DNA from 2 places in the Rhodococcus sp. MALMAid1271 genome. Region 2 is predicted to be linked to the other one. Evidence: predicted binding sites of a transcription regulator. Region 2 holds the regulator's gene; the other holds the start of a gene.
What was found. The regulator LexA, encoded in region 2, represses DNA repair genes until DNA is damaged. The targets are predictions, from matches to a motif close to CGAACANNTGTTCG.
Positions count from the first base shown of each region.

Region 1: a site for LexA is predicted at 1,582-1,595, ahead of ACOQFP_RS09015 (SAV_6107 family HEPN domain-containing protein). Genes of this name have one in related genera too.

Region 1 covers NZ_JBMIRQ010000067.1:65,287-68,833, reverse strand. The annotation lists gene ACOQFP_RS09025 (phytoene desaturase family protein) at 1-913, opposite strand, end outside; gene ACOQFP_RS09020 (N-acetyltransferase) at 918-1,535, opposite strand; gene ACOQFP_RS09015 (SAV_6107 family HEPN domain-containing protein) at 1,732-2,187, shown strand; gene ACOQFP_RS09010 (DUF3040 domain-containing protein) at 2,415-2,852, shown strand; gene mraZ (division/cell wall cluster transcriptional repressor MraZ) at 3,456-3,547, shown strand, end outside.
Region 2 covers NZ_JBMIRQ010000097.1:14,629-18,175, forward strand. The annotation lists gene nrdR (transcriptional regulator NrdR) at 1-108, opposite strand, end outside; gene ACOQFP_RS14645 (hypothetical protein) at 209-622, opposite strand; gene lexA (transcriptional repressor LexA) at 993-1,670, shown strand; gene ACOQFP_RS14655 (acyl-CoA dehydrogenase family protein) at 1,760-2,902, opposite strand; gene ACOQFP_RS14660 (solute carrier family 23 protein) at 3,054-3,547, opposite strand, start outside.

The DNA of each region.
Region 1 (3,547 bases), on a different contig from region 2:
ACCGAGCGATCCGATCTGCGTCGTGCCCGCCGTCGGCGAGCAGATCGAGTGTGGTCAGGATGTGACAACCTGCCACGACGATTCGGCTGTCGATCGCTCGTCCCGACGCGGTTCTGGTGGTCCAGCCGTGTGGGCGTCGAACGAGTGAGGTCACCCCGTCGCCGAGAGTCACCGCGGCACCGTCGCGCCGCAGGCGGGCGATCATCGCCTCCGTCAGCGCGCCACTGCCGCCGACGGCGCGGCCGGGAGGGAGGGTGTGCATGAGGGCGGCAAAGCCCACCATCGGCGCGGTTCCCGGCTCGGACATCGGTGGTCCCGACTGTGCGCCGAACCACGCCAGTGCGGCCTTGAGGCGTTCGCTCGAGAACAGCTCGTCCAACAGGGAATCGCCGGTGGCGAGGAACTCCCGCGAAAGCATGCTGCCGCCGTCCGGAGCCCCGAGTCCCCAGAAGGATCGGAGCAGCTTCGGGCCGGTGGGTGGTCCGCCGAACGCGCGCATGGTGCGCTCGCTTCGAGGACCCCAGGTGTGGACGAAGTTGCGGTACGCGATCGCATCGGCTGTCCCGCACGCGGCGGCAATCGAATCGCAGGTGCGGTCGACGCTGCGATGGAAGACGATGGCTCGTTCGTCGGTGTCGACCGCACCCGGTGCGAAGGCCCATGGATCGCAGTCGATGTAGCGCAGGCCGAACTCGGCGAGGCCGAGTTCTTCGATGATGCCTGTGTGGCGAATCATGATGTGCGCCGAGGAGCCACGGTCGACGCGGTGGCCGGGAAAGCGCTCGACGGTCGACACCGCGCCACCGGCGATGGTGTCGCGTTCGAGCACCTCCACCGACATCCCGGCGTCGCTCAGATAACAGGCAGAGGTCAGGGCGTTGTGGCCTGAGCCCACCACCACAGCGTCGATCACAACCTCAGGCTACTGGCAGCTCGAGCGGCAACCGGCGACTCAATACGGCGAACGGACGTCGATCGCCGGCGAACGAGAAGTCCCGGAGCACGTCCGTGAAGCCCAGCCGCCGGTAGAGCCGCCACGCTCGATTGTCTTCCCCGGCTACTTCGGGAGTGGACAACATCACGTTGTCGGTCGTGACACCGTCCAACAGTCGGCTGCACAATCGGCCGCCGAGACCGTGGCCTTGGGCGCTCGGGAGGACGTGCAACTCGGTCAGCTCGAAGTAGTCACCGAGCACGGCCTCGACCTGTCCAGGGGAGTGGCCCGCCCGCCGCATTCCGTCGCGTACCTGCTGATGCCACCACTGGTGGGCAGCGCCGTGGTAGCCGTAGGCAACGGCGACCAGGGAATCGGGCTGTGCCGGGTCCGGGTTGGGGAGCAATGCCCCCACCGCCCGCCAACCCGGCCGATGCAGATGTTCGCTCCACATCGGGGCGCGGCTCTGCTCGGTTCCACGGGGGTAGCCCATGGCCTCGACGTAGATGGACAGCGCCTCGCCCAGCCGCTGGCGGAATCGAGGGGGCGTCAGATCGATCAGGTACGGCGCTGTCTGCGCATCGGCGACGACTGTTCTCACCCTTTCCTCGGCAACTTGTCGGTGGGCACGGCTATATTCGAGATGTCGAACGGGTGTTCGATGATCGGGGCCTGGGGCACCGGTGGCGTCGGCTCGGTTCCGCGAGTCGGATTCCCCGGGGTTCGACTGTAAGGCTTCATCAGGGATCCGGGCGCGTCAGGTACGCACCGGAGATTCGAACTGGAGGTGTTCGAGTATGACGATCACACAGGCATTCGATGCCGGCGTGCTGTCGCCGGTGCCGCGCCAGGCCCGGGTCCTGCTCGGTCGAGCCGATGCATTGCTGTCCGAGTCCGTCGGCGAGACCGATGCAGGCGATCGTTTTCTCGGGAGCTACGCCGCAGCGCTCAAGGGCGCGGCGGCCGTGCTGGCATCCGTGCCGAACTCGATCGGGGCCCGTCCTCGCTCGCGCAGCGCGTGGGTGTTGATGGCGAAGGCGGCGCCTGATCTCGCCGTGTGGGCGGATTACTTCGCATCGTTCTCGGCTACCCGCGCTGCGGTCGAGGCGGGGGCATCGAGCACGGTTTCCGACCTCGACGCCGAAGATTTCTACCGGCACGCCAGCCGTTTCCTGAACTCGGTCGACGATCGACTGGGTGGCCAGTCACGCTTGGCTGCAGTGGACCCGATGGTGGCACCGATATCGGCGTGACTCGGCGGTGTGGTCGCGGCGGGTGAACTGCCACGTCACGCACTGTTCGGACACCGTTTCCGGCACGTCCGTCTCGAAATCTTCGATGTTTCTCAGGAACACATCGACCGAGTAGGTGGTAAGCAGTGGATTCAGCTCGTATCATCGACAGCAGGTAGCCGCCAAGGTCAGCTTCCCGTCGTTTCGCAACCGAAATGACCTTCAATATCTGTGCAGGGGGAGGTACCGTGCCACTCTCCGAGCACGAGCAGCGCATGCTCGATCAAATAGAGAGCGCTCTCTACGCCGAGGATCCCAAATTCGCGTCTCACGTGAGAGGCGGCCGCGTTCGTGCGGCGTCGAGCAGGAGGCGCTTTCAGGCTGCCGCGCTGTTCGTCGTGGGACTCGTGTTGCTCGTCGCCGGTGTTGCTCTGTCGACGAACAGTTTGGCGTTTCTCGTCGTCAGTCTCATCGGCTTTTTGTTCATGTTCGGTGCCGGGGCACTGTTCCTGTTCGGCGGCTCCAAGAAGGGGTCCGCAGGGTCGCAAGAGGAAGGCAGCACAGCGAGCAATGCTGCTGAATCCTCTGGTCGTGGTTCCGGGCAGAAATCGAAGGGTGGCCGCAAGGGCGGCAGTTTCTCCTCTCGAATGGAAGACCGGTTCCGAAAGAGGTTCGATCAGGAGTGATTCGATTTTGATGTAAGCCGACCTCGTATCGGCTTCCCACACCTCACACAGCAGCACCTCACCTTCCGGTGAGGTGCTGCTGTCGTTGCAGTCATAGAACTGCGAACGCCGAACAGTCGCTGACTCCCGGTCGATCCATGTGGCGATCGCGCGACTCGGCGACACGCTGACCGGATTGCACCCCGGGTCGGGCCCGAGCGCCGATGTGGCAGCGCTGCTGAATGGAACCGTCGTCGCGTGTCGTGTCGTCTCCTACTGCGTCACGCCGGGTCCGTGGGGTGAACTCCCCACTTCGCCCCACGTTCCTCACCATTCCCCACTTTTCCCCACCTGAGCCGAAATAGGGGTCCGTCTGGCGTGCCTGTGCGCCACCACCACGGAAAATGCCAGGCCGAACCGCTCGAAAGGGTGGGTGTCGAGCGTTCGAGTGCCATAGTGCGAGGTGTCACCCCTGGCGCGTCTTGCTGCAAAATAAAGCTGCCCCAGGTTCGTTGAGCTGGTGATTTACGAAAGTTCCCAAGATTTCTCGGCTACGGATGGGTCGAAGTGGGGGAGAGTGGGGTAAAGTGGTCCGCAGCGGAGAGTCGAGGCTGGAGGTGGCGAGTGTTTCTCGGTACCTACACGCCGAAGCTCGACGACAAGGGTCGACTCACGTTGCCGGCCAAATTTCGAGACGCGCTTGCGGGAGGTGTCAT
Region 2 (3,547 bases):
CCGGCCACATTCCGGGCAGGAGCGGCGACGCCGGATTGCCTGCCCCTCGTCCATGTCTCGCGAGTCGACCACGCGTGAATCGGGGTGCCTGCAGAACGGGCAATGCATGAAGGAGCCTCCGTCGTAGCCGATGCTCCGACGTGAAACATGTGTGTCGGAGCAGTCAGTCGAGGATACTCAGTCTGCCCACGAGCGATGGGGCCGGTGGTCACCTGCCCGGCGCGTACTCGACGACAACTCCGTTGTGGACCTCCACCACGCCGGTCGGCTGCACGGCTGCATCCGGCGCAGCTGCCCGAACATTGGCAATGCCGATCAGGCCGCCGGCCACGACAACAACTGCGAGCACCCACAGCACCAACGATCTCGTCCGGACCGGCTGGCCCGCGAAGTGAGCCGAGGTCTCGTCGAACTCACGATCGGCCAGCTCGCGATCGGTGACCTCGGTCCGGGACGGGGCCAGCACCGGCAGGCACGCGGTCGGCTGCACACGACGCGCGGTCGTGACCCCCGGTGCGGCGACCGAACTCCGAAGCGCGGGACGAACCCGGCGACGACGCTCCACCACGGTGGACCGGGTACGGATACCTGCAGCGGTGGGGCGATCGGTGATGATGGTCATCGGAACCTCGACTTCGCTCGTTGGATCGATTGTTCGATCAGGCGTTCGATGGACGCTTGTTCGAAGTTCTATCACGGGGCTCCGACAAAGTCTGCAGAAAACGCGACACGAGTCGAACAGATGTTTGATTCAACAGCTGATACACGCTAGATTCGTGGCAGAAACCACACGCCACACGAGTCGACACCATCAACTCCAGTCCGCGCAGACCGACGCACGCAGACCGGATCCAGGACACCAGCAGGAGGCCGACAGCATGAAGGACCAGACCTCGACGAGGTCGACCACGGGTTCGAAGACGACGGGTTCCAAGACGGCGGCCACGAAGGTTGCGGCAGGCAAGCCGGCCGCCGAACCGACACCCAAGGCGATGGAAGTCGGCACCGACATCGCCGCGGGGCTGACCGAACGCCAACGGAAGGTCCTCGAAGTCATCCGAGCCTCGGTCACCGAACGCGGATATCCGCCGAGCATTCGCGAGATCGGTGACGCGGTGGGTCTGACCTCGACCTCCTCCGTCGCGCACCAGCTACGCACCCTCGAACGCAAGGGATTCCTCCGACGTGACGCCAACCGTCCCCGGGCGGTCGACGTACGCGGGCTCGACGAGGTTCAGGCCGATCAGGCGGCCGCCGCGGTCGACGGTTCCGCGGAGGATCAGGACCGACTCCCGACGCCGACGTTCGTACCCGTCCTGGGACGCATTGCCGCCGGTGGTCCGATCCTCGCCGAGGAAGCCGTCGAGGACGTCTTTCCCCTCCCCCGCGAGTTGGTCGGTCAGGGTTCACTGTTCCTGCTCAAGGTCGTCGGCGAGTCGATGATCGACGCGGCGATCTGCGACGGAGACTGGGTTGTCGTCCGTCAGCAATCCGTGGCAGACAACGGAGACATCGTCGCGGCGATGATCGACGGCGAAGCGACGGTCAAGACCTTCAAGAGGTCCAAGGGCGAGGTGTGGCTACTGCCGCACAACCCGCTGTTCGAGCCGATTCCGGGCAACAATGCCGCCATCCTCGGCAAGGTCGTCACCGTGATGCGCAAGCTCTAGGGAACCTCTCCGCCGACAGGCGAAGGGCTGACATGCGAAGGGCCGCAGCACGTCTGTGCTGCGGCCCTTCGTGTCCGTCGGGGGGCGAATCAGAGGTTCAAGCCGCGCCCGATGATCTCCTTCATGATTTCGGTGGTTCCGCCGTAGATGGTCTGAACGCGAGAGTCCATGTACGCCTTGGCGATCGGGTATTCCTTCATGTAGCCGTAACCGCCGTGCAGCTGTAGGCACCGGTCGATCAATTTGACCTGGTTCTCGGTGGTCCACCACTTCGCCATCGCGGCTTCCTGAACGGTCAGGGTGCCTGCGTTGAGCAGTTCGATGAATTTGTCGACCATGATGCGGGTGGCGGTGGTCTCGGTTGCCAACTCCGCCAGGACGAATCGGGTGTTCTGGAACTTGCCGATCGACTTTCCGAAAGCCTTGCGGTCGCGACAGTACTGGATCGTCATGTCCAGTGCCGATTCCATGGCTGCCGCGGCGACCACTGCGATCGACAGGCGTTCCTGGGGCAGGTTCTGCATCAGGTAGATGAAGCCCATGCCTTCTTCACCGAGCAGGTTGGCGGCAGGCACGCGCACGTCGGTGAAGCTGAGCTCGGCGGTGTCCTGGGCCTTCATGCCGATCTTGTCGAGATTGCGCCCACGCTCGAACCCGGGCATATCGCGTTCGACGACCAGCAGGCTGAAGCCCTGCGCACCCTTCTCGGGGTCGGTGCAGGCCACCACGATCACCAGGTCGGCGTTGATCCCGTTGGTGATGAACGTCTTCGACCCGTTGAGGATCCAGTCGTCGCCGTCACGTACTGCTTTGGTCTTGATGCCCTGCAGGTCGCTTCCGGTGCCGGGCTCGGTCATGGCGATCGCGGTGATCAACTCACCGGAGCAGAATCCGGGGAGCCAGCGCTGCTTCTGCTCGTCGTTGGCCAAGTCGATCAGGTAGGGCGCGACGACGTCGTTGTGCAAGGTGAATCCGATACCGCTGTAGCCGCCGCGGGTGGTTTCTTCGGTGACGATGGCGTTGTAGCGGAAGTCCTTGACGCCGCCGCCGCCGAACTCCTCCGGCGCGGCCGTTCCGAGGAAGCCCTGCTTACCGGCCTCGACCCAGACGCCGCGATCGACGATGTTCTGCTCTTCCCACTTCGCATGGTTGGGTGCTACGTGTTGTTCGAGGAACTTCCGGTAGGACTCCCGGAACAGCTCGTGCTCGGGCTCGAAAAGTGTGCGTTCCACGCAGATCTCCTTGTTCGGTGCGTACCGACTTCGACCTGCGGTCTGGTTCCGATCGCGGTCGTCGGTACGACTGACGTCGCGATCCAACACTACGTTCGGCGCGCGGCGGCGGTCGATGACCAAAACGCGCGCGATCCGTGACCGAGACCCGCTAACGCCCGCCGTTGCCTGCGCGCCTCGCGAGTGCCGAGACGATCGGGTAGCCGAGAAGAATGCCGAGCGAACCCCATGCGATACCGCCGAGTTCGACCGATCCGACGGTCAGCGTGAGGTCGCCGATTCCCGCGACGAGGGCCGCAGCAACGACGATCAGATTGATCGGATCGGCGAAATCCACCTTGGCATCGGTCCAGATGCGCACTCCCAGCAATCCGATGAGTCCGTACAGGACCAGCGTCGCCCCTCCGATGACGCCGTCGGGCACCGTGAAGATCAGGGCACCGAACTTGGGCGAGAACGCCAGCACGATTGCTGTCAGAGCTGCGACCCAGTACGCCGCGGTCGAGTAGACCCGGGTGGCGGCCATGACGCCGATGTTCTCTGCGTACGTGGTGGTTCCGGAGCCACCACCTGCTCCCGCCAGGGTGGTCGCCAGGCCGTCGGCGATCAGCGCGTCACCTGCCACGTCGTCGAGGTTCTTGCCGG